3 regions of the Stenotrophomonas sp. 78350_Sma genome follow, and region 2 is predicted to be linked to each of the others. Evidence: predicted binding sites of a transcription regulator. Region 2 holds the regulator's gene; each other region holds the start of a gene.
The links. Region 2 encodes FliA, which starts transcription of late flagellar genes. Its sites were predicted from a motif close to TAAAGTTTNNCNNNCNNNGGCCGATAA; they were not measured.
Positions count from the first base shown of each region.

Region 1 (9,645 bases), 890 kb from region 2:
CTCGGCGCCCTGCTCCGGCGACGGGGCGGTGTGATACGGGCACTTGGCGTTGTTGTTGTCGGACTGGCTCATCGGCTGGCTCCTGGTGGCGGTGAAGACGTGGGAGAAACATCTTCACTCGACTTTAGCTATGGCCAGATGAAATGAATAATCGAATGATTCGTTCAGGTTGATAGATTCTGTCAATTGAAATGCAGAATCGGATTTGCGGAATCTTTCGACGGGCCTCCCGCACGGTAGCGGGAGGCCCTTGCCGTTTGCTGCGGTTACAGCAGCGCTTTCAACCGGTACAGGGCTTCCAGTGCCTGCTTCGGGGTCAACTCGTCCGGATCGATCGTCGCCAGCGCTTCCTGCGCCTTGCTGGCCGGTGCGCTGAACAGGCCGAACTGCTGCGGCGCATCCAGTGCCTGTGGCGCCAGTTCGGCGGCATGGCTTTCACCACCGCGCTGCTCCAGCTCGGCCAGGCGGCGGCGGGCCTGCGCCACGGTGGCACGCGGCAGGCCGGCCAGCGCGGCCACCTGCAGGCCGAAGCTGCGGTTGGCCGGGCCATCCTTCACCGCGTGCATGAACACCAGCGCTTCGCCATGCTCGACGGCATCCAGGTGCACGTTGGCGATGCCGCTGCGGCCGCCCTCGTGCTGCTCGTCGGCCAGCGCGGTCAGCTCGAAGTAGTGGGTGGCGAACAGCGTGTAACAGCGGTTCTGGTAGGCCAGGTGGCGGGCCACCGCATCGGCCAGCGCCAGGCCGTCGTAGGTGGACGTGCCGCGGCCGATCTCGTCCATCAGCACCAGCGAATGCGCGGTGGCGTGGTGCAGGATGTAGCTGGTCTCGGCCATCTCGACCATGAAGGTCGACTGCCCGCGGGCCAGGTCATCGCCGGCGCCGATGCGGGTCAGGATGCGGTCGATCGGGCCGATCAGCGCACGGCTGGCCGGCACGAAGCTGCCGATGTGAGCCAGCAGCACGATCAGCGCGTTCTGCCGCATGTAGGTCGATTTACCGCCCATGTTCGGGCCGGTGATGACCAGCATGCGACGGTCCGGATGCAGGTCCAGATCATTGGGTTCGAACGGCTGCTCGCGTACCGCCTCGACCACCGGATGGCGGCCACGCTCGATCTTCAGGCACGGCTCGGCCTGCAGCTCCGGGCGCGCCCAGTCCAGCGCCTGCGCGCGTTCGGCGAAGGCGGCCAGCACATCCAGTTCGCTCAGTGCAGCGGCACACTGCTTCAGCGGTTCCAGCTGCCCGCCAAGGGTATCCAGCAGCTGTTCGTACAGGTACTTCTCGCGCGACAGCGAACGGTCGCGCGCGGACAGCACCTTGTCCTCGAACGCCTTCAGTTCTTCGGTGATGTAGCGCTCGGCATTGGTCAGCGTCTGGCGCCGGGTGTAGTGCACCGGCGCGCGGTCGGACTGGCCCTTGCTGATTTCGATGTAATAACCATGCACGCGGTTGTAGCCCACCTTCAGGGTGGCAATGCCGCTGCTTTCGCGTTCGCGCTGTTCCAGGTCGACCAGGAACTGGTCGGCATGGGTGGACAGGCGTCGCAGTTCATCCAGCTCTTCATCGAAGCCGTCGGCCAGCACGCCGCCGTCGCTCAGCTTCAGCGGTGGCATTTCGGCGATGGCGCTGGCCAGCAGCTGCGCGCACTCATCGTGTTCGCCCAGCGCGGCATGCAGGGCCTGCAGGCGCGGCGAATCCAGCGGCGCCAGCACCTCGCGCACCGCCGGCAGCAGGCCCAGGCCATCGCGCAGGGTGGAGAAATCGCGCGGGCGCGCCGAACGCAGTGCGACGCGGGTGAGGATGCGTTCCAGGTCGCCGAGGCGACGGAACTGTTCGCGGATGTCGGCGTCGCTGCCGCGATCGATCAGGGTTTCCACCGCATGGTGGCGCTGCACCAGCACCTCGCGCAGGCGCAGCGGGCGGTGCAGCCAGCGCCGCAGCAGGCGGCCGCCCATCGGCGTCACCGTGCTGTCGAGCACGCCCAGCAGGGTATTGCGGGTATCGCCGTCGACGCGCGTATCCAGTTCCAGGTGGCGGCGGGTGGCGGCGTTCATCGCGATCGCCTCGCCGGCGGTTTCCATCGCGATCGAAGTCAGGTGCGGCAGGCGCTGCTTCTGGGTTTCCTCGACATAGCCGAGCAGGGCGCCCGCGGCAGCGGTCGCGCGCGGCTTGTCATCGATGCCGAAACCGCTCAGGTCATGCAGCTTGAAGAAGTTCAACAGCTGGCGGCGGCCACTGTCGGCGTCGAACAGCCACGGCGCACGACGGCGCACGCCGGTGCGCTGGCGCAGGAATTCCGGCCAGTTTTCTTCGTCGGGCACCAGCAGCTCGGCCGGCTCCAGTCGGGCCAGCTCGGCTTCCAGCGCGTCGTCGGTTTCCACTTCGTTGACCAGGAAGCGGCCACCGGCGAGGTCGGCCCAGGCCAGGCCGTAGCCCTGTTTCGTGCGCGACAGCGCCATCAGCAGGGTGTCGCGGCGCTCGTCCAGCAGCGCTTCGTCGGTGACCGTGCCGGGGGTGACGATGCGCACCACCTTGCGTTCGACCAGGCCCTTGGCCAGCGCCGGGTCGCCGATCTGCTCGCAGATCGCCACCGACTCGCCCAGCGCCACCAGCCGTGCCAGGTAGCCCTCGTAGGCATGCACCGGTACGCCAGCCATCGGAATCGGTGCGCCGCCGGAGCTGCCACGCTGGGTCAGGGTGATGTCGAGCAGGCGCGCGGCCTTGCGCGCGTCGTCGTAGAACAGCTCGTAGAAGTCGCCCATGCGGAAGAACAGCAGCAGGTCCGGGTAGTCGGACTTGGCTGCGAAGAACTGCTTCATCAGCGGGGTGTGTTCGGCGGACTTGTCTTTGGACATGGGACTCGTGGATCTGGGCGTCCGGCCGCGCCGGAGGGCGGCGGCAGCGGAGCAGGTACAGGGCCGTCCATGGTAACTGCTGGGGCCGGTGGACGCCGCTGCGGTTGGCGGGCACTCCCCGTGCAGGGCACGCAGTCAGGCCGGAACCAGGGTGATCTGCCGGTGGCTGGCGAAGATCTCCATCACGATCTCGAAGTAGGTCGGGCCTTCGCCCCGTTGCAGCGTGTCCAGCTGGCGGGCAATGGCCTGCGTATTGAAGCTGCCCGGTGTGTCGAGCTTGGCCTGCAGCCATTGGCGGGTGGTCTCCACGCCCAGGGCCGTGCGGCTGTGGGCGATATCGCGCCAGATCAGCGTGGCCTGCGCCTGGCCGGCCAACGCGCCATAGCCGCCATGCAACAGATCGTCCAGAGCATCCAGGCTCGGTCCGAGCTGCCAGTCCTCGCCGGCCATGAACACGCGGTTGATCTCCGCGTACAGGCTGGCGATGTCATTGATGGCGCTGCCTTCGATCTGCAGGACGAGTTTCATGCGCCACTGTAGCGTTGCCTGCGGCCCTCCGCTGGCCTTCAATACAGGAACCAGGACCCGGAATAGTCCGGGCGGCCTTGATCATGGAATCGGTTCTACGACTGGAAAGCGTGTCAAGCATGCAATGACACATGCGCTTCCAAACCCCGCAACGTCGACGCATGCCGTTTTTTTCGTTGCGGATGGAGCCTGGTTGATTTCTCTCGTTGCCGAGACCGGGAGAATGAAGGGAACGGCGATGCCTGGAGATTCGGGAGCACACATCGGCCGAACGGGGCGAGTGATCAGCCTTGCTGGCGGGAACAACGCGAGAACTATTGTTGAACCTGGTGCCAGCAAAATAAAATTCGGGTGTCACTGTACGGTGAGGTGCTTGGTGATCTGTCCACGTTGTGAGCAAGGTGAGATGCTTGAGGCTCACGTCAAGGAGAGTGGTGTTCAGATATTTGTCTGCGACGAATGTGATGCCTTCTGGTTTTCTTTGATGGATATCGGCGTTTCTCCGTTCAGGGATCTTGAGACGTATCTTGAGGAGAATTCGATTGCTCCATTCTGGGAGTCAATTTCCGTGGATGAGCGCCGGTGATGCTTTGATGCACGTGAGTGAGTGGGCGAAGATGGCCGCCAGCCGCGAAGTGCTGGCGAAGGAACTATCCGTCTGAAGGTGGATGTCTCCGCTATCCAGCGCAGGGCGGTTGCGCCCGATCGGCCGCAAGAGGCATCCCAAGGAGCCTATTGATGAGTGACGCGTTTGAGATTGTCATGGAGGCGGTCCCATCGGTTCATGTGTCCACGCTGCTGGAGGAGATGGGCCGCATGGCTGAGTCCGTTTCGTCGACCGGGTGGGAAGGCGAACCCATCGCGGCTGGCGAGCACTCTGCAGGACGTTTCCATGAGTTTCCGTATGGCTCATGCATGGCCCAACAAGTAAAGGGCTTCCGATTGGGCTCGGCTGTTCATATTCCCATGCTGTTGATTCGTGTCATCAGGTTTGAAGGAATGGTGAGCATCGAACTGTCATTCGATATGGAGTGGGCGGATATCGGTGTCGCGATGTCGGAACTCCAACGGCATTTTCTGGAATTGAAGACGCTGAGTGGATCGCGAACCGTATACGGTGGCATGGAGCCCGCTCAGGATCTGGAGACCAGATTCTTCACTGACGATGAGTGCGGTCCCTTGGCTGTCACCGGTGCCTGATTCAGGCCGGGGATCGCTGTCCTGCGAGGGAGTGGGTTGGTTCTCTGAAAGGTTTGCGACCATTCACGATGAGCAGAGGGAGTTTCGCCCAGTTCGCGGGCGAACATGTCGTCCTCCGCATGGGAGAGCTGTTCCTGGCGTTCCATTGTTGATGGAGATGGCGTTGCCGAGGAGCGCGCTGCAATGATGCCTGAGGTTGTCAGGAATGTTCTTCATTACTCCTATGGCTATTCCATGGGGTCACTGTGGATCAACATGAACGTTGAGTTGGAGGGGCGTGACGTCACCTTCGAGCAGCAGACGGAAGCGTTCTTTTCGATGCTGAAGTTGCTGATGATGGAAGGCAAGCTGAAGCTGGCTTCGCAAGGCGTCTTCGCCGATGGGGATGTTGATGGGCAGTTGGGTGCGCTTCGCCGCGCATGGCCGGCCGCCAGAGATTAGGCGGATCTCGATGAACACGGGTTCTGGTTCCTTTCGGATGCGCCGTTTGGATTGGTCTGGATGTCACCTGAAGGCGACGTCTGGAGCTGAAATGCCTGATGCCGCTGCGGCAGTGTGCTCCTGAGGATGTCTGTGGCATCCAATGGAAACTTCAGGGGGGCACGTTGCTCACCCGGCCACTGTAGAGGCGGGTCTCATGCGGGTATGTGTGCGATGTTCGGACGGTACATGCATTCTGTTGCATTGATTCATCGAAATGCGGTTCCCACAGCCGGTTTCGTGAGCTGCGCGTGACGATAATCACCAGTCCCTCGTCATTCCGATATTCCTGAAAGATATAGCGCTTGCCGTTCCGGGCGGGTTTCACACCTGTCTGCACAGTTCCAGAGTTTTAGACCGATATAATAATATCGAACCATAAAGTTTCCCCTGCCTGCGCCGCCATCGATCGTACGGCCATGATCAAGGGAATTGAGATGCTCGCCTTACGCAACCTCCGAGTGGGATCCCGGCTGGGTGCCGGGTTCGGTCTGCTGCTGCTGTTCATCGTGGCCATCGTTGGCCTGGTGCTGTACGGAAATCACCTGAAGTCCGCCCAGTTCGAGAAAGTGGTGGACGTCAACATGGTGAAGATGCGGCTGTTGAACGACATGCTGGATACCAACAACGCGGTGTTGATGCACCGCCGGCTGATGGTGATCAAGCGCGGCGAGGATTTCGACAAGGATTATCAGAAGGCGCAGGAGCTGTCGCAGACCTACGACGGTATCTGGGCCAAGTACATCAAGATTCCGCGCGACGCCACCGGCGATACCCTGGTGGCGAAAATCGACGCGGCACGCAAGGCCACCGACGCCTCCACCCAGCATCTACACGAGCGCATGAAGGCCGGTGATTTCGACGGTGCGGCCAAGGAGTTGTTGGCCGAGCACGGCCTGGCGACGGCCTGGAATGAAGCGATCTCGACCCTCCTGCGGCATCAGGAGACTCTGACCGAGCGCAGCCGCGAGGAATACCGTTCAACCGAATCCTGGACCGGCACGTTGTCGATCGTGTTCGGCGCGTTGAGCCTGGTACTGGGCTCGCTGGCCGCGTGGGCCATCACCCGCAGCCTGACCCGCCCGCTGGAAGGTGCGGTGAAGCTGGCCGACGGCATCGCCAACGGGCGGCTGGACAACAGCATCGACGCGTCTGGTAACGATGAGGTGACGCAGCTGCTCAGGTCGATGCAGCGCATGCAGGCGCAGCTGCAGTCGGTGATGGCGGCGCAGGGCGAGCTGGCCCGCCAGCACGATGCGGGCAGCCTCAGCTATCGCATGGACGAGAGTGCCTTCCCCGGCGACTACGGGCGCATGGTGCACGAGACGAATGCGCTGGTCGGCTCGCACGTGCAGGTGCAGAACCGGCTGATCGAAGTGATGAAGCATTACGCCCGAGGCGACCTGTCGGTGGACATGGATCCGCTGCCCGGCGAGAAGGCGGCGATCACCCAGGCCATGGACGAGACCAAGACCAGCCTGTCGGCGATCAACAGCGAGATCCGCCGGCTGGCGACGGCAGCGGCGGCGGGCGACTTCAGCCTGCGCGGCGACGAAGACCGCTTCGCCTATGATTTCCGCGACATGGTGGCCGGGCTCAATCGCCTGATGCAGACCACCGACGAGAACCTGGTGCAGGTCTCGACCCTGCTGCAGGCGATTTCGCGCGGTGACCTCACCGTGCGCATGCAGGGCGACTTCCACGGCGTGTTTGCCCGCATGCGCGATGACTGCAATGCCACCGTCGATCAGCTCAAGCAGATTGTCGGCCGTATCCAGTCCAGCGCGTCCAGCATCAACCTGGCGGCAGGCGAGATTGCCTCGGGCAATACCGATCTGTCGCGGCGCACCGAGCAGCAGGCGGCAAACCTGGAAGAGACGGCTGCGTCGATGGAGGAGCTGACCTCCACCGTGAAGCAGAACGCCGAGCATGCACGGCAGGCCAACCAGCTCGCCATCGGCGCGCACGGTGTCGCCTCGCAGGGCGGCGATGTGGTCGGCCAGGTGGTCACCACGATGTCGGCCATCGAAGCCTCGTCGAAGAAGATCGCCGAGATCATCTCGGTCATCGACGGCATCGCCTTCCAGACCAACATCCTGGCGCTGAATGCCGCAGTGGAAGCTGCGCGTGCCGGTGAACAGGGCCGCGGCTTCGCCGTGGTCGCCAGCGAAGTGCGTACCCTCGCCCAGCGCTCGGCCGCTGCCGCCAAGGAGATCAAGGGCCTGATCGAGGATTCGGTCGGCAAGGTCGCCGATGGATCGGTGCTGGTCCGCCAGGCAGGCACCACGATGGGCGAGATCGTGGCCTCGGTGCAGCGCGTGACCGACATCATGGCCGATATCTCTGCTGCTTCCCAGGAGCAGAGCTCGGGCATCGAACAGGTGAACCAGGCGGTGGTGCAGATGGACGAGACCACGCAGCAGAATGCGGCGCTGGTGGAAGAAGCCAGCGCCGCAGCGCGGTCCATGGAAGAGCAGGCCAACCTGCTGACCGAGGCGGTGTCGGTGTTCCGCACCGGTGCGGCCGCGGCAGCCGTATCGGTCCCGCGCGCGCTTGCTGCAGTAGCCGCCTCGGTCACGCCAGTGAGACGCCCGGCGGTGCTGTCGCCGCGCATCGAGCCGACGTTGGCTGCCAACGCGGGTGGTTGGGAAGAGTTCTAGCAACAGCGCGTGCCGGCAGGGAGACGGCGCCCATCGCGATGGCTGATCGCGATGGGCGCAACTTTCTTCCTGAACGCGCGATGGCCGATGAGGCGGCGGACACGCGCATTTCACTTCCGGTTGCCAACCGCAGGAGGACACTTGCGCCATACCGGAACTCAGGAGATGGCCATGAAGACCTCGACCCGATTGCTTGTGCTGGGCACGCTGCTGGCGGCTTCGTCGGTGGCCGGTGCGCAGACGTATGGGCCGCGCGATGAGGGACGCAAGTTCAACGACGGCAGCCGCGTAGTCTGCAAGAACGTGGAAGTGCAGCGCAACTCGCGCGATCCGAACCGCATCACGGGTACCGCTACCGGCGCAGTGATCGGCGGCCTGCTGGGCAACCAGGTGGGCGGCGGCAATGGCAAGAAGCTCGCTACGGTGGCCGGTGCTGTTGCCGGTGGTGCGGCCGGTCGCCAGATCCAAGGCAACAGCCAGCAGAAGAACGGCGACCGCGTCGTTGAACGCCGCTGCGAACGCGTCTACCGCTGATCGCTCACAGCCATACCTCGTTTCCCCTTCCACACCGCAGTACCCGAACGCCGGCCCCGCGCCGGCGTTCTTCGTTGCAGGAAAAAGGGACGGAGGGGATTAAGTCGCAATTCCCCCAACCGGCCGTTTACGACTTAATCCCCTCCGTCCCCTTTTTGGCGAGGAGGCGCCAGGTGGCGAGGCTGCCGTAGAGCAGCAGCAGGACGGTGAGGGTGATCAGTTCGTGGCTGACTTCGGCCAGGCGGGCGTCCATCTGGTTCAGCCTCACCATCAGGTTGATGCCCGAGGTGGTCGGCAGCAGCTGCGCCAGCCAGACCAGCGGTGGCGGCGTCATCACTGCCGGCCACGACAGGTTGGCCAGGAAGAACAGCGGGATCGAGGTGGCGATGATGTACTGGAAGGCGCGTTCGCGGGTGCGGAAGAAGCTGCCGACGAACAGGCCGAACGCCACCGTGGCGGCGATGAACAGCGTGCCGCCCAACAACTGACCCAGCGGGTTGCCGCCGCGCGGATAGTCCTGCACCCAGGCGGTGAAGCCGGCGTAGTAGAACAGGCCGAACAGGCCGATCAGGCCGAAGCCCATCGCCATGCCGGCCAGGGTCGGCAGGTCGAAGCGCAGGCGCCGGCCGAGCGCGAGGCGGCGGCCGCCGAGCAGGACGCCGATGCCCATCAGCAGCGTCTGGTGCACGATCAGCTCGGCCACGCCGGGCACGATGGCGCTGCCATAGCCTTCCTGCGTGTTGTACAGCGGGCGCTGCACCAGGGTGACCGGCGGTGCCTGCGGCGCGCCCATGAAGGCCGCCTGGCCGACTACCGCCTCACGCCCGAACGCGCCCAGTGCATCGGCCACGCTGCCCAGTACCCAGCTGGCACGGCCCAGGTAGGCGCCGTTGCCGAGCAGCACCAGCTTGGCCGGATGGCCGCGCAGGATGTCGCGCTCCAGGTTGGCCGGAATCAGCACGATCCCTTCTGCGTGGCCGGCTTCCAGCTGCTGGCGCGCACTGTCGATGTCCGCCGGTTGCCCGACCACGCGTGCAACGCGGAGTGCATCGAGCTTTCGCAGCAGCTCGCGGCTGGTCGCGCTGTGGTCTTCGTCCACCACCAGCACCGGCAGGTTGCCCGCCACCTGGTGGCGATACGCGGCCGGGTAGAAGAACGAGTACAGGATCACCGCGCCGACCATCACCACGATCGCATAGCGGTCGCACAGCACTGCCATCAGCGTCTGCCGCAGGCTACGCCAGAGAGCACTCATGCGTCGGCTCCCGCTGGCTGCGCGGCTTCAGGTGTACGCGCAAAGGCGATCAGGCGCAGGCCGCCGATGCCACCGGCCACCATCGTCATCAACAACAGCGTGGTCAGCGGCCATATCGAAACCTCCAGTG
Region 1 covers NZ_CM151182.1:1,364,799-1,374,443, forward strand. The annotation lists gene ACZK4H_RS06295 (catalase) at 1-72, opposite strand, end outside; gene mutS (DNA mismatch repair protein MutS) at 267-2,858, opposite strand; gene ACZK4H_RS06305 (barstar family protein) at 2,994-3,386, opposite strand; gene ACZK4H_RS06310 (TFIIB-type zinc ribbon-containing protein) at 3,580-3,972, shown strand; gene ACZK4H_RS06315 (hypothetical protein) at 4,125-4,586, shown strand; gene ACZK4H_RS06320 (hypothetical protein) at 4,692-5,027, shown strand; gene ACZK4H_RS06325 (methyl-accepting chemotaxis protein) at 5,504-7,726, shown strand; gene ACZK4H_RS06330 (glycine zipper 2TM domain-containing protein) at 7,892-8,260, shown strand; gene ACZK4H_RS06335 (ABC transporter permease) at 8,388-9,515, opposite strand; gene ACZK4H_RS06340 (ABC transporter permease) at 9,512-9,645, opposite strand, start outside.
Region 1: the regulator FliA is predicted to act here: its motif matches at 5,446-5,472, upstream of ACZK4H_RS06325 (methyl-accepting chemotaxis protein).

Region 2 (9,645 bases):
CCGATCGCCCCGGTCGACCCGCTGGAAGAAGGCGGCGTGATCGCCCTGGTCGGCCCGACTGGCGCCGGCAAGACCACCACCATCGCCAAGCTGGCCTCGCGCTTCGCCGAGAAACACGCGCCGCGTGACGTCGCCCTGGTGACCACCGACACCACCCGCATCGGCGCCCGCGAGCAGCTGTACGGCTACGGCCGCCAGCTCGGCATCGCCGTGCACGAAGCCAACAGCGGCACCGACCTGGACCAGCTGCTGGAACGCCTGAAGGACTACAAGCTGGTGCTGATCGACACCGCCGGGCTGGGCCCGCGCGACCGCGCACTGGCCGCCCAGCTGCAGTGGCTGCGCGCCGCCCGCCAGGTGCGCACCCTGCTGGTGCTGCCGGCCAACACCAGCTTCGGCGACATGGACGAGGTGGTCCGCCGCTTCGGCGCCGCCAACCTGCAGGGCCTGGTGCTGAGCAAGCTGGACGAGACCGGCCGCTTCGGCAACGCCCTGTCGGTGGCCGTGGACCACGCCCTGCCGATCACCTGGGTGACCGATGGCCAGGACGTTCCGGACGACCTGCACCGGGCCAGTGCAGCCAATCTTGTACTTCGCCTTGAAGATTTGCGCCGAGCGGCCGATATGCCCTGCAACCCGGAGTTGAACCATGCCGTCGCGTGAGTACGCCAAGCTGACCAAGACCTTCCCGCTGTCGGCGACCCGCAGCGAGCCGCTCGGCCCTGTGCGCACCATTGCCGTGACCGGCGGCAAGGGCGGCGTGGGCAAGACGAATGTGTCCGCGAACCTGGCCGTGGCACTGGCCGGCATGGGCAAGCGCACGCTGCTGCTGGACGCCGACCTTGGCCTGGCCAACATCGACGTGATCCTGGGGCTGAACCCCACCTTTACGCTGGCCGACCTGGTCGCCGGTCGCTGCTCGCTGGACGACGTCATCGTCGAAGGCCCGAACGGCGTGCTGGTGGTGCCGGCCGCATCCGGCCGCCGGCACATGGCCGAGCTGGCCCCGGCCGAGCACGTCGGCCTGGTCAACGTGTTCTCCGAGCTGGAACGTGAACTGGACATCATGGTGGTCGACACCGCCGCGGGCATCACCGACGGCGTACTGACCTTCTGCCAGGCCGCGCAGGACACCGTGGTGGTGGTCTGTGACGAACCGGCTTCGATCACCGACGCCTATGCGCTGATCAAGGTGCTCTCGCGCGAGCGCGGCGTGGACCGCATCCAGGTGGTGGCCAACATGGTCCGCGACCCGAACGAGGGCCGCGTGCTGTACGAAAAGCTGACCCGCGTCTGCGAGAAGTTCCTCGCCGATGTCTCGCTGAACTACCTGGGCTGCGTGCCGCAGGATGACTGGCTGCGCCTGTCGGTGCAGCGCCAGCAGCCGGTGGTGAAGGCCTATCCGTCCAGCCCGGCCGCGCTGGCGATCACCGAGATCGCGCGCCGCACCGCACGCTGGCAGGCGCCGACCGAACCGCGTGGCGGCGTCGAGTTCTTCCTCGAGCGCATCCTCAAGCAGCGCGGGGTGGCCGCATGAAAGGCGCAGCCCAGTACCGGGAGGTCCAGCGCTCGGCGGCCAACGAGGTCATCGCCCAGCACTCGGACCTGGTGCGGCGCATCGCCCACCACCTGGCTGCGCGGTTGCCGGCCAGCGTTGAAGTGGACGACCTGATCCAGGCCGGCATGATGGGCCTGATCGAAGCCTCGCGCAGCTACGACGCCGACCAGGGCGCCTCGTTCGAAACCTATGCCTCGATCCGCATCCGCGGTTCGATGATCGACGAGATCCGCCGTGGCGACTGGGTGCCGCGCTCGGTGCACCGGCGTGCCCGCGATGCCGCCGCCACCATCCGCCGCCTGGAACAGAGCAGTGGCCGCGCCGCCAGCGCCACCGAAGTGGCCGCCGCGATGGAGATGCCGCTGCCCGAATACCTGCGGTTGATGGAAGACGCCGCACGCGGCCAGGTGCTGAGCCTGGAGTCGCGCATCGAGGACCAGGGCGAGCTGGACACCGTCGCCCAGGGCGGCCCGACCCCGCAGCAGGTGCTGGAGCGCGGCGAGTTCGGCCGCGAACTGGGCAAGGCCATCGGCCACCTGCCCGAGCGCGAACAGCTGGTGCTCTCGCTCTATTACGAGCAGGAACTGAACCTGAAGGAGATCGGCGCGGTGCTCGGCGTGAGCGAGTCGCGGGTCTGCCAGATCCACGGCCAGGCGGTACTGCGCCTGCGTGGCCGATTGAAAATCTTCGAGGCCGCCGACGCCGGCCTGGAAGAATGAACATGCCCGAGGCGGCTGCCCCCGGCCGCCCGGAATGAACAACAAAGGAACTCTGCTTTGAACAAGAACATGCGCATCCTGATCGTCGACGACTTCTCGACCATGCGTCGAATCGTCAAGAACCTGCTGGGCGATCTGGGCTTCACCAACACCGCCGAAGCCGAGGACGGGCATGCCGCGCTGTCGCTGCTGCAGAGCCAGCCGTTCGATTTCGTGGTCACCGACTGGAACATGCCGGTGATGACCGGCATCGAACTGCTGAAGGCGATCCGCGCCGATGCCAAGCTGAAGACCCTGCCGGTGCTGATGGTCACCGCCGAAGCCAAGCGCGAGCAGATCATCGAAGCCGCCCAGAACGGCGTGAACGGCTACATCATCAAGCCGTTCACCGCGCAGACGCTGGAAGAGAAGCTCGGCAAGATCTTCGAACGCCTGGCGGCCAGCGCCTGATGGATACCACGGTCGACAAGAACGCCCTCGCCCTGCGCCTGCAGGAAGCCCTGGACGCCCTGGAGTCCGGTGACGAAGCCGCCTGGCGGCAACGCATCGACGGACTGGTCGCGCTGCGTACGCAGCCGATGATGAGCGGCCTCTCGCGGCTGGCCCGCGAGCTGGGACAGGCACTGGGTGAACTGCCGACCGTACCCAGCGAGGCCGGTGAGCTGGACGACGCCTGCGCACGCCTTGACCACGTGGTGGCGATGACCGAACAGGCCACGCACCGCACCCTGGACCTGGCCGAGGAATGCCGCAGCCTGACCGAACAGCTGCGCGCCGAAGGCCTGCAGCCGGGCCAGGACACGCAGCTCGAGCGCATCCGCCACAACCTGACCGAGATCGCCCTGACCCAGAGCTACCAGGACCTGACCGGGCAGATCATCCGTCGCGTGGTCGGCATCGTCCGCCGCGTGCACGAGGGCTTTGGCGCACTTGGCCTGCCGCCGGAACAGCATCGCACCGATCCGGAACTGGCCGGGCCGGCACTGAAGGGACTGGACCGCCACGCGGTCTCGCAGAACGACGCCGACGACCTGTTGTCGGATCTGGGGCTGTAAGCATGAGCGCGGTATCCGACGACATCACTGCCGATTTCATCATCGAGGCCCAGGAAATCCTGGATCGCCTGGGCGAACAGCTGGTGTCGCTGGAGCAGGCACCGCAGGACACCGAGCAACTCAACGCGGTGTTCCGCGGCTACCACACGCTCAAGGGCGGCGCCGGCTTCCTTGGCGTCACCGCCATGGTCGAGCTGTGCCACGCCGCTGAAGAAGCCCTGGGCATCGCGCGTGCCGGGCAGGCGGTACTGCAGGCCCACCACTTCGACGCCGCCCAGCAGTCGCTGGACTACCTGCAGTCGATGCTGGACGCCGTGTCCTCCGGTACCGAGCCGGGCTATGCGCCGCCGGACCTGATCGCGCAGTTCGACATGCACGGTGGCACTACCGCGCCGGTCGCTGCGGCCGCGCCTGCGGCAGGCGGCAGCGATCTGATCACCGACGACGAATTCGAGGCCCTGCTCGATCAGCTGCACGGCGGCAACGCGCCGACCGCGGTCGCGCCAGCGAAGAAGGCCGACGACGGCCTGATCAGCGAAGACGAGTTCGAAGCCCTGCTGGACCAGCTGCACGGCGGTGCTGCGCCAGGCGCGAAGCCTGCTGCCGCCATCGCGGCGGCACCCGCCGCAGCACCGCGCCCGGCACCTGTCCCGGCGCCCGCAGCCAAGCCAGCGGCCAAGCCGATGGCCGAGGCCGAGCACACCGTGCGCGTGGACACCAAGCGCCTGGATGCGATCGTCAACCTGATCGGCGAACTGGTGCTTTCCCGCAACCGCCTGAAGACCCTCCGTGCACGCCTGCGCGACGAGGAGCTGGATCGCGCCGTATCGACGCTGGACATCGCCACTGCGCGCCTGCAGTCGGCGGTGATGCGTACCCGCATGCAGCCGGTGGGCAAAGTGTTCTCGCGCTTCCCCAAGGTCGCCCGCGACGTCGCCCGCTCGCTGAAGAAGGAAGTGGACCTTGAGCTGGTCGGTGCCGAGACCGAGCTCGACCGCAACCTGGTCGAAGCGCTGGCCGACCCGCTGGTGCACCTGGTCCGCAACGCCATCGACCACGGCGTGGAAATGCCCGATCTGCGTGAAGCACAGGGCAAGCCGCGGATGGGCCATGTGCGCCTGTCCGCCCAGCAGGAAGGTGACTACGTCAGCATCGAGGTGCAGGACGATGGCGCCGGCATCGACCCCGAGAAGCTGCGTGCCAAGGCGCGCGAGAAGGGCCTGATCGACCCGGAGGCCGCTGCCCGCCTGAGCAGCGAGGAATGCCTGCATCTCGTGTTCCTGCCCGGCTTCTCGACCAAGCAGCAGGTCACCGATATTTCCGGTCGTGGCGTGGGCATGGACGTGGTGCAGTCGCGCATCCGCGAACTGAGCGGCCAGATCCAGATCCAGTCGGAGCTGGGCCGTGGCAGCCGCTTCCTGATCCGCGTGCCGCTCACCCTCGCGATCCTGCCGACCCTGCTGGTGCAGGCCGGCGAGGACGTCTACGCGCTACCGCTGGCACGCGTGATGGAAGTGCTTCACGCGCCGCGCACCTCGCTGGGCTGGTTCGATGGCCGCGCCGTGCTCGATCGCCGCTCGCACACCCTGCCGCTGGTCGACCTGCGCCAGTGGCTGGATGTGACGCCCGCCGCGTCGACCCTGCTGACCATCGTGGTGCTGCAGGCCGGTGAAGCGCGCTTCGGACTGGTCGTGGACCAGGTGCGCGGGCGCGAGGAAGTGGTCATCAAGCCACTACCCAAAGCCCTGCGCGGCCTGCGCGGTTATGCCGGTGCAACCTTGATCGGCGATGGTCGCATGGCACTGATCCTGGACGTGGACGGCATACGCTGAAACCCCGCCGGGCATGGCCCAGCGACCCGAAAACTGTGACTACCGTCTGTACGCGCTCTCCCGGTGTCTCAAGTCCCATTCATACAAGCCGATACCGGAACCATGGATAGACTCAGCCTCATTGGACTCTTTCTCGCCCTGGCCTCGCTGGTCGGTGGCAGCATCCTCAAGGGCGCCGGCCTGGCGTCGTTGTGGTCGCCTGCGGCGTTCGTGATCGTCATCGTCGGCACCGTCGCCGCGATCCTGCTGCATACCTCGCCGGCGGTGTTCAAGCATGCCTTCAAGATCGTGCGCTGGGTCGTGCGCCCGCCACACAGTGATCGCCGCGAACTGATCCAGCAGATCGTCGAGTGGAGCAACATCGCCCGTCGCCAGGGCCTGCTGGGCCTGGAATCGCAGGTGGAAGCGCAGCAGGACCCGTTCCTGCGCAAGGGCCTGCAGCTGCTGGTGGACGGCGTTGAACCCGAATCGATGCGTCACATGCTGGAGATCGAACTGGGCAGCCAGGAACACCAGGACCAGGCCGGCGCCAAGGTCTTCGAAGCGATGGGCATCTACGCACCCACGCTGGGCATCATCGGTGCGGTCCTCGGCCTCATTGCCGTGATGAAGAACCTGGCCGACCCGAGCAAGCTGGGCCATGGCATCGCCGCTGCGTTCACCGCCACCATCTACGGCATCGCCTCGGCCAACCTGTTGTTCCTGCCGATCGCGGCCAAGCTCAAGAGTGTGATCTCGCACAACACCCGCGATCGCGAGATGGTCATCGAAGGCCTGATCTCGATCGCCCAGGGCGAGAACCCGCGCAACATCGAAACCAACCTCTCCGGCTTCCTGCACTGACATGGCCCGCCGCAAGCACCACGAAGAGCACGCCAACCATGAAGCATGGGCGATCCCCTATGCCGACCTGATGACGCTGCTGCTCGCCTTCTTCGTGGTCATGTACGCGATCTCCTCGGTCAACGAGGGCAAGTACCGGATCATGGCCGACGCGCTCACCGATGCCTTTGGTGGTGCGCCGCGCACGATCAACCCGGTGCAGGTCGGCAACAAGCAGGTGCAGGGCGGCGGCTGGGACAGCCCGTCGGTGATCAAGTCCGGCACCAAGGTCGGCCCGTCCGCGCCGGCACCCTCGCACGACCCGACCCTGCTGCCGTCGATGGCCTCGCAGATGCGCATGCCTGTTTCGGTGCACAACCAGGAACAGATCGCCCGTGCCGAGCGCCAGCTCAACAGCATCGCCGACCGCCTCACCGCCGCGCTGGCGCCACTGATCGACCGCGGCATGATCAGCGTGCGCCGCACCGAACTGTGGATCGAAGTGGAGATCAACAGCGACATCCTGTTCCCCACCGGCTCGGCCGCGCTGGACGTGCATGCACGACAGACGCTGGCCAGCCTGGCCGAGGTGCTGCGTGACGTGCCCAACAGCGTGCGCGTGGAAGGCCATACCGACAACGTGCCGATCGCCACCGCCACCTTCCCGTCGAACTGGGAGCTGTCGGCTGGACGCGCAGCCAGCGTGGTGCACCTGTTCGCCGACCAGGGCGTGCAGCCGTCGCGACTGGCAATGGTCGGCTATGGCCAGTTCCGTCCGCGCGAAGAGAACGACAGCGCGCAGGGGCGGAACCGCAACCGCCGGGTGATGGTCATCATCCTGGCCGACACCTCGCATTCGGTGGATCCACTTGGCCAGCGCCTCAATGCGGCCACCGGCGCCGCCGACAACAGCGCCACCGAACAAGCCGCCGCAACTCCGGCTGCCGCCCCCACCTCCCCCATCGCACCGGTGAAGTTGCCGCCGGTGCCGGCTGGCAGCCGTGTCGGCGCCGCCGTTCCCCCGGCAATGAAGGAGTAAACCGATGCGCATCTGGGCAGTCGCCAACCAGAAGGGCGGAGTCGGCAAGACCACCACCACCCTCGCCCTCGGCCGTGGCCTGGCCGCGCTTGGCCATCGCGTGCTGCTGATCGACCTCGATCCGCATGCCTCGCTCAGCCGCGCTTTCGGCGTGCCGGTGGATCCGCCGCCGGCCGGCGTACTGGAACTGTTCGGCGCCCCGCCGGCGGATCTTTCCAGCCTGTGCCATGCCAGCAACATCCACGGCCTGGACTATGTCTGCGCGCAGTCGGCGCTGGCCACGCTGGAGCGCCGCAGCGCCAACCAACCCGGCCTCGGCCTGGCCCTGCAGAACGCACTGGCGCGTCACCAGGGCCAGCACGACTACATCCTGCTGGACTGTGCCCCCACCCTTGGCCTGTTGATGATCAACGCGCTGGCCGCCGCCGACCGCCTGATCATCCCCACCCAGGCCGAGCCGCTGGCCCTGCATGGCCTGGACGGCATGGTCCGCACCGGCGAGATGGTCGAGCGCTCGCGCCGACGCCCCCTGCCGATCTCGATCCTGCCGACCCTGTTCGACCGCCGCACCCGCGCCGGCAACGAATCGCTGCGCACCATGCAGGATCGTCACGGCACCCGGGTGTGGGAAGACGCGATTCCGATCGACACCCGCATCAGCAATGCCGCAGGCCTCACCCTGCCCAGCGTCGGCGAAGATTACCCGGGCCGTGGCCTGGCCGCCTACCGCCGCGCCCTGAACTGGGTCCTCGGCGAGGATGCCCGCGCGCTGGAGCAGGCCGCATGAACAGCACCGGTGTACTGGACGACTACCTGGACGAACTGCTGGGCGAAGCGATTGCCGTGGCGCCACCGGCTGCACCGCCGCCGGCCAGCGACGAAGCGTGCCCGGCGATTGCAGCGGACGCCGAACGCGAGCCGACATGGGAAGATCTGCCGGCAGAAGTGATCTACGAGACGGGGACTGTTGCTGCCGCCCCGGCAGAGGACGACGCAGCACTGGAAGCCGCATTCGAGGCCGCCACTGCTGCACCCGAACGCGAGCCGACCTGGGACGATCTGCCGGACGAGGTGATCTACGAAACGGAGACTGTTGCCGCTGCCCCGGCAGAGGACAACGCAGCACTGGAAGCCGCATTCGAGGCCGCCGCAATGCCGGTCGCCACTCCCGAGCGCGAACCGATCTGGGACGACCTGCCCGATGAGGTAATCCACGAAACGGAGCCCGTAGCAGCTCCGGCGGCAACGAGTGGCCCAGAGCCCACCTGGGACGACCTGCCCGACGAAGTGATCTTCGAGACCGACGCGGCCGACAGCCATCACCTCGCCCACACTGACAGCCCTGGCCTGCAGGCAGCATTCGAAGCCGCCGCCGGAGGCGAGGATGTCCCCACGCCGCCACCGGCCGTGGTCGCACCCCCGGCACCCCGCCCTGCACCCGCTCCGGCTGTCCCAGCAGCACGCGCCGCCGCCGCGCCGCCCCCGCGCGTTGCCGTGGATGCTCCGGCCACCAGCCGTCCCGGCACCTGGCAGGAGCTGCAGGCACAGGCGCACCAGCCCGCCAGCAGTCCGCATCCGCAGAACCGTCGCGCCGGCGAGCGTACTTCGCGCTGGCTGCGCCTGCGCTGCGGCACCCAGGCCTATGCACTGGAACTGCTGAAGGTGCAGGAGGTCGTGCTGCCGGTGCCGCTGCTGCCGCTGCGCGGCACCGCACCGGCGATGCTCGGGATCATGAACCTGCGTGGCCAGGTGGTACCGGTAATGGACCTCGGCCTGCACCTCGGCGCCGCGGCGGCGGAAGACGATGCCCAGACCCGCATCGTGGTGCTGGAAGAGGATGGCGAGACCATCGGCCTGCGTGTGTCGGCCGTGGAAGATGTCGCCAACCTCACCGATTCGCAGATCGAACCCCCGGATACCGCCCGCATCTGCCAGATCTCCAATGATCTGTTCCGCGGCGTCGCCCGGGTCAGCCAGCGCCCGATGATCCTGCTGGACGCCACACGGCTGTTGAGTTGAGCGGAAAAAAAGGGGACGGAGGGGATTAAGTCGCAACTGGCTCGGCGCTTTGCGCCGACGCGGTGAATGTCGGGGACGCAAGGAGTTGATCCGTTGGATCAGCACCTTACGTCCCCACTGCGCGGTCGCCGTTGCTACTGGCAGTCGCAGAGGGACGCGGGAATTTGCGACTTAATCCCCTCCGTCCCCTTTTCAGCAGCGACCGCAACGACGCACCGCGTCGATTCCCCTAAAGAACCCTGCCGGGGTGCCGTTATGGATCACGGAACCGTTTGTCCGGAGCAACGATGAGCACTGTCGAACTGGGTGAGGATCTCGGCATCGAGAGCAGCACCGAGCTCAAGAACCGCCTCGCCCCGCTGGTGGCGCAGGCAGGCGAGCTGACCCTGGATGCAAGCCAGGTCGCCCGCATCCACACGGCCGCCGTGCAGGTGCTGTGTGCATTCGTGCAGGCCCGCCGCAAGGCAGGCCTGGGCACCGGCTTCCACGGTTGCACCGCAACCTTCCGTGACGCCGCACGCCTGCTGGGCGTCACCCAGGCCCTGGGCCTGGACGTAACCCATGACAACCTGAAATCTGTGGAGAACGCTGCATGAGCGCA
Region 2 covers NZ_CM151182.1:2,254,171-2,263,815, reverse strand. The annotation lists gene flhF (flagellar biosynthesis GTPase FlhF) at 1-663, shown strand, start outside; gene ACZK4H_RS10520 (MinD/ParA family ATP-binding protein) at 650-1,537, shown strand; gene ACZK4H_RS10515 (RNA polymerase sigma factor FliA) at 1,534-2,277, shown strand; gene cheY (chemotaxis response regulator CheY) at 2,335-2,727, shown strand; gene ACZK4H_RS10505 (protein phosphatase CheZ) at 2,727-3,332, shown strand; gene ACZK4H_RS10500 (chemotaxis protein CheA) at 3,335-5,164, shown strand; gene ACZK4H_RS10495 (flagellar motor protein) at 5,267-6,007, shown strand; gene motD (flagellar motor protein MotD) at 6,009-7,025, shown strand; gene ACZK4H_RS10485 (ParA family protein) at 7,030-7,812, shown strand; gene ACZK4H_RS10480 (chemotaxis protein CheW) at 7,809-9,044, shown strand; gene ACZK4H_RS10475 (STAS domain-containing protein) at 9,332-9,640, shown strand; gene ACZK4H_RS10470 (response regulator) at 9,637-9,645, shown strand, end outside.

Region 3 (9,645 bases), 2.3 Mb from region 2:
CGATGACGAGCGCCGCTTCGGCGAAGTCCGTGCGGAACTCGAAGCGATGCAGCGCACGCCCTCCAACATCCCGGCGCCGATGCAGAAGCTGCGCGCGCGCCTGGCCGAGGAAACCGGCATCGCCGAAGCGGCGCTGCCGTTCGTCGGCGAGCTGATCCAGGTCCGCTCGGAAGAGCAGGGCTGGCAAGGCGCCATCGAGCGTGTGCTGGGTGGCTTCGCGCTGTCACTGCTGGTCGACGACAAGCATTACAACGACGTCGCCGAGTGGGTGAACCGTACCCACCTGGGCATGCGCTTCACCTACTACCGCGTGCGCCGCAACGATGATGCATTCGCCCGTGAGCCGTCGGCGAAGTCGCTGCTGCACAAGCTGGAACTTCGCGAGCATGTGTTCGAAAGCTGGCTGCGGCGCGAGCTCGGCAAGCGCTTCGACTACGAGTGCGTGGACGCCAAGCAGCTGCGCAACGTCGACCGTGGCATCACCCGCGAAGGCCAGGTCAAGCATCCGGGCGACCGTTTCGAGAAGGACGACCGCAGTGCGGTGGGCGACCGCCGTCGCTGGATCCTCGGCTTCAACAACCACGACAAGGTGGGCGCCTTCGAGCGTGAAGCACAGGAGCTGGCCAAGCGCATCGCCGGCTGCGAGACCGATATCGCGCGCCTACGCGGCCAGCGTGATCGCGACAACGAACGCCGCCTGGCCTGCCATGAGCTGGTCAGCATCAGCTGGAACGAGATCGACATCGCCGCCCCGCAGCAGCGCCTGGGCGATATCGAGGCCACCCTGCGCGATCTGCGCGAAGGCAATGCCGACCTGGCCAAGCTGGCCAAGCAGATCGACGCCGTGCGCGCCGACATCGAGCAGTCGCGCCGCACCTATGAAGACGTCCGCGTCGAGCGTGGCCAGCTGGTCAAGGAACGTGATCGCCTCGACCGCGCACGCCAGCAGAGCCGTGCGCTGGTGCTGCCGAGCCTGGCCCAGGAGCAGGAAGCCGGTCTTGCCGAGCGCCTGCAGGAGCAGGGCCCGCTCAGCCTGGAAACGCTGGAAGCGCACATGCGCCAGGTCAGCAACGCGTTGAACGAGCAGCTGTCGTCCTCGCAGCAGGACCTCAACCGCATCGAAAACCAGCTGATCGGTTGCTTCCGTCGCTTCATCCAGCAGTGGCCAGAGGAATCGGGCGACTTCACCGTCTCGGTGGCCTCGGCCGAGGACTTCCTCGCTCGCCTCGAACGCCTGGAGCGCGATGGCCTGCCGCAGCACGAAGAGCGCTTCTTCGATCTGCTGCAGAACCAGAGCAAGAACAACCTGCTGGCCCTGCAGCGCCACAGCGCCGAGGCCCGCAAGTCGATCGGCCAGCGCCTGGACGAAGTGAACGCCAGCCTGGAACAGGTGCCGTTCAACCGCGGCACGTTGCTGACCATCGAACTGAACGACCGACGCCTGCCGGAAGTCGGCGAGTTCCACCTGCAGCTGCGCGAAGTGCTGTCGCAGCAGCAGACCGAGCAGCGTGAGCTGGCTGAATCGCAATTCACTGTGCTGCGGCAGCTGGTCAACCGCCTGGGCTCGCAGGAAGGCGAGGACAAGCGCTGGCGCGAGCTGGTGCTGGACGTGCGCATGCACGTGGAGTTCATCGGCGTCGAGCTGGATGCGGAAACGCGCCAGCAGGTCGAGATCTACCGCAGCGGCGCCGGCAAGTCCGGTGGCCAGCGCCAGAAGCTGGCCACCACCTGCCTGGCGGCCGCGCTGCGCTACCAGCTCGGCGGTGCCGACAGCCAGCTGCCCAGCTACGCCGCGGTTGTGCTCGACGAAGCCTTCGACAAGGCCGACAACGAGTTCACCGCACTGGCGATGAACATCTTCGACAACTTCGGCTTCCAGATGGTGGTTGCCACCCCGCTGAAGTCGGTGATGACGCTGGAACCGTTCATCGGCGGCGCCTGCTTCGTCGAGATCAGCGGCCGCCACGACTCGGGCGTGCTGCTGATCGAGTACGACGAAGAGGGCAAGCGCCTGAAGCTGCCGGAGCGCAGCCGTCAGCAGGCCAACGAACCGGAAGAAGCCGAGGCCTGAGCGCCTCGGTCCATCTACCTGTAGAGCCGAGCCATGCTCGGCTGCTCTTCGCGGCCGGACTCAGCGTGCCAACCAAGGTTGGCACCTACCTGGTCATCAAGCTCATTCACGCACCGCGGAACGTATCCCACGCCATCCGCGCGATCAGCACCACCACCAGCCCCACGAACAGCTTGCGGATGAACGGCGTACCGCCCTTCAGCGCCAACCGCGTGCCCACCACCGAGCCGATGATGTTGGCCGCCGCCATCGGCAGCGCGAACAGCCACAGGAGGTTGCCGGTCGGCACGAAGAACGAGATCGCCGCTACGTTGGTGGCCAGGTTCACCACCTTCGATGCCGCCGAGGCGCGCAGGAAATCCAGGCCGAAGAAGCGCACGAACAGGAAGATCAGGAAGCTGCCGGTGCCCGGCCCGAAGAAGCCGTCGTAGAAGCCGATCGCCGCACCGATGGCCAGCGCGATCGCCAGCTCACGCCGGCCGATGTCCTGCGGCCGGTGCAGCGCGCCGAAATCCTTCTTCCACAGCGTGTAGGCCAGCATCGCGATCAGCAGCACCAGCACCAGTGGGCGTACCGCGTCCTTGGGCAGCAGGCTTACCGCGGTGGCGCCGGCGAAGGAGAAGATGAAGGCCGTGCCTGCCGCGAACAGCACCGGCTTCCACGGGAAGCGCACGTTGCGCGCATAGCGCCAGGCGGCTGCTCCGGTGCCGAACATCGAGCTGAATTTGTTGGTACCGAACAGCATTGCCGGCGTCTGCTGCGGCAGCACGGTGAACAGGCCGGGTAACTGCACCAGCCCACCGCCACCGACGGCGGCATCGACCAGGCCGGCGATGAAGGCGATCACCACCAGCCACCACAACTCAGGGGGAACCAGTTCCAGCACGGCGATCAATCGATGTGGGGGCGCGACAGCATACGCCTGTCCTGCACCGGCTGACCCGTGCCCCGCGTGGATCAATCCGCACAACCCGGCGACAATGCCTGCATGAGCCGAAAATCCACCGACCCCTGCCCCTGCGGCCTTCCCGCCGATTACGCCGCCTGCTGTGGCCGTTTCCATGCCGGTGAGGCAGCACCCGATGCCGAGCGCCTGATGCGATCGCGCTACAGCGCCTATGTGCGGGGGCTGGCGGACTACCTGCGCCAGAGCTGGCACCCGGACACCCGTCCGGCCGAGCTGGCGTTGGATGATGCGCCGGGCCAGCGTACGCACTGGCTGGGCCTGACCGTGCACGAACACACGGCCACCGGTGCCGACAGCGCCGAAGTGCGCTTCACCGCCCGCTACCGCGTGGGTGGCGGCAGCGCGGTGAAGATGACAGAGCACAGCCGCTTCCTGCGTGTCGACGGCCGCTGGTACTACCTCGACGCCGTGTGAGCCTCAGCCGCCGCGCACCGCCAGCACGCGCTGGCCGGCATGCGCGCGGACCTGGTTGCGGCCGCCGTCCTTGGCTGCATACAGCGCCTGGTCGGCAGCCTTGATCACCGCTGCTGGCCGCTCATCCACGCGGCTGTCCGCCAGGCCGATGCTCACCGTCACCTGCACCGTCTGCCCGCTCCCGCCGCGTCCGCGTTGCTGGCGTCCCGTTTCATCGTCGCGGCTGCGGGTGCTGCGGTCGCGCAGCTGCATGCGGGTGTCCTCGATGGTCTGCCGCAGCGCCTCGACCGCATCCACGCAGGCCGCTGCGGGACGATCCAGGAACACCACCGCGAACTCCTCGCCGCCATAGCGGAACGCACGGCCACCATCTCCCACCCTCGCCAGCCGCGAGGCCACCAGGCGCAGCACATCGTCGCCGGTGTCGTGGCCGTGGGTGTCGTTGAACGATTTGAAGTGGTCCACGTCCACCATCGCGATGCTGTAGGTGCCGCGCGCCCGTTGCAGGGTCTCATTGAAGGCGCGGCGCCCCGGCAGGCCGGTCAGTTCATCGCGGAAGGCCATATGGAAGGACTCCTGCAGCATCGCGCCCAGCATCAGCAGCAAGGCCGCGCTGGCCAGCGCCGGCAGCAGCACCGGCTGCAGGAACACCCGCGGCAGCATCCACCACAGGCACAGCAGGGCCAGCAGCATTGCCGTGTGCAGCGGCCGCGGATGCCGCCAGGCCTGCCAGCCCAGCGCGGCGGTTGCCAGGAGGAACAGCAGGGCTGGCAGCTGTGCCAGCGCGTTCCAGTCGGCCGGAATCCAGCTCCAGTGGCGGTTGGACAGCAGATCGTGCATGCCCCGCGGTTGCTGCGTGGCCAGCAGCAGGAAGATCATCAGCGCGGTGCCACTGGCAACACCCCGCAGCAGCAGGTCGCGGCGGCGGCGGCCGCGCTCGGGCCACAACGCCAGGCCCGCGAACAGCAAGGGCAGCCAGGCCGAAATGGCATGGAAGCGCAGCGGTGTCAGCGTCGTGACATGGCCGTTGCGCAAATAGCCACCCACGTCCAGGTGCAGCAGGGCGAACATCACGGCCACCACCAGCATCAGGCAGAGCGTACGCACCTGGTGGTAGAGCAGCGCAAGGCCGGCGCCGAGGCAGGCCAGCAGCCAGGGCAGGATGCGTTGGGCCGGATTGGCCACGTCTTCGTTGCCCAGTGCCGCCCACAGCACCACGGCAACCAGCACGGCGGGCAGCACGAACAGGTAATGCGCAGGCTGGCGGAGCGGATGCAGGGGCAAGCAGGAATTCCAGCGCGGTGACGACGCGGCCGCAGCATTGCCGTTAGCGGCCTCTGCACCGGCTTCTTGAATGCGGGATGGTCACGCATGTGAACGGGTTGACGTCGAACCATGACATCGCACTCACCCTGTTGCGCAGATGCTGCCCGGATGGACAGCGCAGCCACCGCCGTCGCTGCCCCGCAGCGCGATCTCGCCCGCCAGTACGCACGTGTGCGGGACCGCAGCATGCAGTTGGCGGCCCCCCTCAGCGCCGAAGACGCCATGCTGCAGAGCATGGCCGATGCCAGCCCGAGTAAATGGCACCTGGCCCACACCACCTGGTTCTTCGAACGCTTCGTGCTGGCCGGCTTCCCACCTGCACCGGCGCATGACCCTGCCTGGGACTACCTGTTCAACAGCTACTACAAGAGCCTCGGCCCGGCCCATGCGCGGCCGCAGCGCGGGCTGCTGTCACGGCCCTCGCTGCAGCAGGTGCAGGACTACCGCCGCCAGATCGATGCGCAGGTACAGTCACGGCTGGACGCGGGTGATCTCGACGATCAGGCGCTGCAGCACCTGCAGCTGGGCCTGCAGCACGAACAGCAGCACCAGGAGCTGCTGCTCACCGACATCAAGCACGCGTTCTGGTGCAATCCATTGCAGCCGGCCTACCGCGACGACCTGCCAACCGTCCCCGGCACTGCCAGTGCACAGGGCTGGATCGAATCGCCCGAACGCATCATCACCATCGGTGCCGCAGCCTGGCCACGGCATGCCGCGTTCGCCTATGACAACGAATCGCCGCCGCATCGCGTGCTGCTGCCCTCCCATGCCCTGGCCGAGCGCCCGCTCAGCAACGCCGAGTACCGCGCCTTCATCGAGGCCGGAGGCTACCGCGAGCCACGCTGGTGGCTCAGCGAAGGCTGGGCACTGCGTGAAACCGAAGACTGGCAGCACCCGCTGTACTGGGACGACAGCCTGCAGCGCGAATACACCCTGGGCGGTTGGCGCGAGCTGGACCCGCATGCGCCGGTCTGCCATCTCAGCTACTTCGAGGCCGACGCCTGTGCCCGCTGGGCCGGGGCGCGCCTGCCCAGCGAGTTCGAGTGGGAGGCTGCGGCCGCGTCTCAGCCGGTGCGGGGCCACTTCGCCGATGACGATCACCTGCACCCACAGGCCGGGCAGGGCGGTGGACTGCGCCAGCTGTTCGGCGATGTATGGGAATGGACCCACAGCGCCTATGGCGCCTATCCGGGCTTCCAGCCCTTTGCCGGCAACCTCGGCGAATACAACGGCAAATTCATGTGTGGCCAATGGGTGCTGCGCGGCGGTAGCTGCGCCACGCCCCGTGGCCATGTGCGCGCCAGCTACCGCAACTTCTTCATGCCACCGGCGCGTTGGCAGTTCTCCGGCCTGCGCCTGGCCAGGGACCTCGCATGAGTACGGTGCACGACGCGCTGCAGGCATTGACCGATCTCACCCCCGGCCGCCAGCAGATCCTCACCGACGTGGTGGCCGGGTTGTCGCGCACACCGCGCCAGCTGCCGTCCAAGTACTTCTACGATGCACGTGGCTCGCGCCTGTTCGAACAGATCACCCAGACCCGCGAGTACTACCCCACGCGTACCGAGCTGGCCCTGCTTTCGCGGGTACTGCCAGACATCGCCCGCAGCGTCGGCCCGCACCTGCACGTGGTGGAACTGGGGAGTGGCAGCGGCCGCAAGACCGCGCTGCTGCTGGCCGCGCTGCGTGAACCGGTGGCCTATACACCCATCGAGATCTCGCGCGCCGCGCTGCTGTCCAGCATCGACCATCTCGCCCCGGCGCTGCCGGAGGTCGAGATGCTGCCGGTCTGTGCAGACTTCACCCGTCCCGTTGCCGTGCCCATGCCCGAACGCGAACCCGCGCGGCGGTTGCTGTTCTTCCCCGGGTCTACGTTGGGCAACTTTGAAGGCGAGGACGCGGTCGCCCTGCTGCGCGCGATGCGCCAGACCATGGGCCGTGATGGCCTGGCCCTGGTCGGCATCGACCTGCACAAGGAGCCAGCGTTGATCGAGGCGGCCTACAACGATGCACAGGGTGTCACCGCCGCCTTTACCCTCAATCTGCTGGCCCGCCTCAACCGCGAGATCGGCAGCGATTTCGATCTGGATGGCTTCCGCCATCGTGCCCGCTACAGCGTCGCGCGGCTGCGCATCGAGACCGATCTGGTCAGCCAGCGGGCACAGGACGTCCATCTGGATGGCCGCACCTTCCATTTCGAGGCCGACGAACCGATCCGCGTCGAATACAGCCACAAGTACACCGACGACAGCTTCGAAGCACTGCTGCAGCCGGCTGGCCTGCAGGTCATGCAGCGCTGGGATGCTGAAGGCCCGGCCTATGGCCTGCGCCTGTTGCGCGGCATATAGCCGCCGGCAGCCGGCGCCGCTTCAGGTTCGACGGCGACGCTGCGCCTAAGATGACCCTGCAACGGCAACACGGAGGACGCCATGCCCATTCTGACCACGCTCGGCCTGGCGGCCGCTCTTGCCTCGGCACCGACAGCGCCTGCCGTTCCTGCCGCCGGCATCGATCCGGCCTTCAGCCGCTGCCTGTCGGGCCTGCAGGCCACCGCTGCGACACAAGGCATCAGTCCCGACCGTTTCAACGAGATCACCGTCGGCCTCACACCCGACCCCAGCGTGCTCGGCCTGCTTGATGCACAGCCCGAATTCACTACGCCGATCTGGGACTACCTCGCCGCGCTGGTCGATCGCCAGCGCGTTGACGATGGGCGCGCCCTGCTGCTGCTGCACCGCGCCCTGCTCGATCGGGTGTCGGCGCAGTACGGCGTCGATCCGGCCACCATCGTCTCGGTCTGGGGCGTGGAGAGCGACTACGGCCGCGTGTTCGGCAAGCGCCCGTTGTTGCAGTCACTGGCCACGCTGTCCTGCGCCGGCCGTCGCCAACCCTTCTTCCGCGGTGAACTGCTGGCCCTGCTCAAGCTGATCGACCGCGGGGACCTGCAGGCCCAGGGGCTCACCGGTTCCTGGGCCGGTGCCTTCGGGCATACGCAGTTCATGCCCAGCACCTATGCACGCATCGCCGTGGACGGTGATGGCGATGGCCGCCGCGATCTGGTCGGCAGCATTCCCGATGCGCTGGCGTCCACCGCCAACTACCTCAAGCGCGCCGGCTGGCGCAGCGGCGAGCCGTGGGGCATGGAAGTGCGGATCCCGGCGGGTTTCAATGCCAGCCAGGCGGGGCGTACCCAGCGTCGCTCCCTGGCCGACTGGCGTGCGCAGGGCGTGACCGCGCTGGATGGCAGCGTGTTGGCTCCGGCCAACCTGCCGGCGGATGCGCGCGCCGCCCTGCTGCTGCCGGCCGGCAACAAGGGCCCGGCATTGCTGGTGTTCCGCAACTACGACGCGATCTACAGCTACAACGCCGCCGAAAGCTATGCGCTGGCGATCGCGACGCTGGCCGACCAGCTGCGTGGCGGCAACGGGTTGGCCACCGCCTGGCCGACCGATGACCCGGGCCTGGGCCGCGATGAGCGCCGCCAGCTGCAGACCCTGCTGCTGGCCCGTGGTCACGACATCGGTGCCGCCGACGGCATGATCGGCACCGCCACGCGTCGCGCGATCCAGGCCGAGCAGCAACGCCTTGGATGGGCCAATACGGATGGGCGCGCCGGACAACGCATCCTGCGCGCGCTGCAGGAAGAGGCGGCCGCTATCGCACCCGCTGGGCAGAAGGCCTTGCCGGCGGCACGTTGACCGCGACATCATCGCCGCGGTCTTGAAGGAGCGTCATCGCATGCAGTCGAATCCGGACATCAGCACCGGCCTGTATCACGGCCTGGAGGCCTGGCAGGTGCGAACCGCCAACGCCACGGCGGTCGTCAGTGTGTTTGGTGGCCAGCTGCTGTCGTTCATTCCCGATGGGCAGCCCGATCTGCTGTGGCTTTCGCCCACGCGCGCCGAGCTGCCCACGCCCATCCGCGGTGGCGTCCCGGTGTGCTGGCCGTGGTTCGGTCGGCAGGGCCAGAGCGCCGATGTACCGGCGCATGGCCTGGTGCGTACCGCGCGCTGGGAGCTTCTGCAGGCCAGCCAGCGCGATGATGGCGAGGTCGAGCTGCAGTTGGCGCCTGCGCCCAGCGCCGATCCCGGCCTGCGCCTGCAGATGCAGCTGCGCATCGGCCGCCAGCTGTGCCAGCAGCTGGTCACCGAGAACACCGGAACCTCGCCGGTGACCTTCACCCAGGCCCTGCACAGCTATTTCCGGGTGGGCGATGCCAAGCGGGTCGAGGTCGAGGGCCTTGATGGCCTGCAGTACCTGGACAAGTACGAGGACCCTGCGCAGCTGCGCCTGCAACAGGGACCGTGGTCATTGCGCGATCCACGTGATCCCGGTCGCAGCGATCGAATCTATACCGGTGCCGGCGGCCATTACGTGCTGCGTGATCCTGTCCTGCAGCGACGCATCGAGATCCGTAGTGAAGGCAGCCAGACCCTGGTTGTCTGGAATCCGGGCGCCGAAGCCGCGGCGGAAATGGCCGATGTGGGTGAAGGCTGGCGTGACTATGTGTGCCTGGAAGTGGCCAACGCCGGGCCAGAGCAGATTACCCTTGTGCCAGGCGCGCGCCATCAGCTGGTGCAGACCCTGGCCAGTTCCATGCTGTAAGCGCTGGCAGCAGTTCCAGTTTGTCGATGTGGATAGCAAGGATGGAAAACATGCAGGAAGCACAGTGGTGGTATGCCAACGGCAGGCAGAGCGAAGGACCGGTGGACCTGGCCGGTTTGCGTCGCCTGCAGCAGGACGGGACGGTGACTGCACGCACGCTGCTGTGGTGCGAAGGCATGCCCTCGTGGCGGCCGTTGGCGGAACTGGAACAGGCTTCCACCCCCCATCGAGGTGGCTCCGCTCCCGGATATCGACGCGG
Region 3 covers NZ_CM151182.1:4,732,149-4,741,793, reverse strand. The annotation lists gene ACZK4H_RS21760 (ATP-binding protein) at 1-2,071, shown strand, start outside; gene ACZK4H_RS21755 (sulfite exporter TauE/SafE family protein) at 2,178-2,957, opposite strand; gene ACZK4H_RS21750 (YchJ family protein) at 3,060-3,452, shown strand; gene ACZK4H_RS21745 (GGDEF domain-containing protein) at 3,456-4,736, opposite strand; gene egtB (ergothioneine biosynthesis protein EgtB) at 4,887-6,158, shown strand; gene egtD (L-histidine N(alpha)-methyltransferase) at 6,155-7,129, shown strand; gene ACZK4H_RS21730 (lytic murein transglycosylase) at 7,211-8,479, shown strand; gene ACZK4H_RS21725 (D-hexose-6-phosphate mutarotase) at 8,520-9,386, shown strand; partial or broken gene ACZK4H_RS21720 (DUF2628 domain-containing protein) at 9,437-9,645, shown strand, end outside.
Region 3: the regulator FliA is predicted to act here: its motif matches at 4,780-4,806, upstream of ACZK4H_RS21745 (GGDEF domain-containing protein).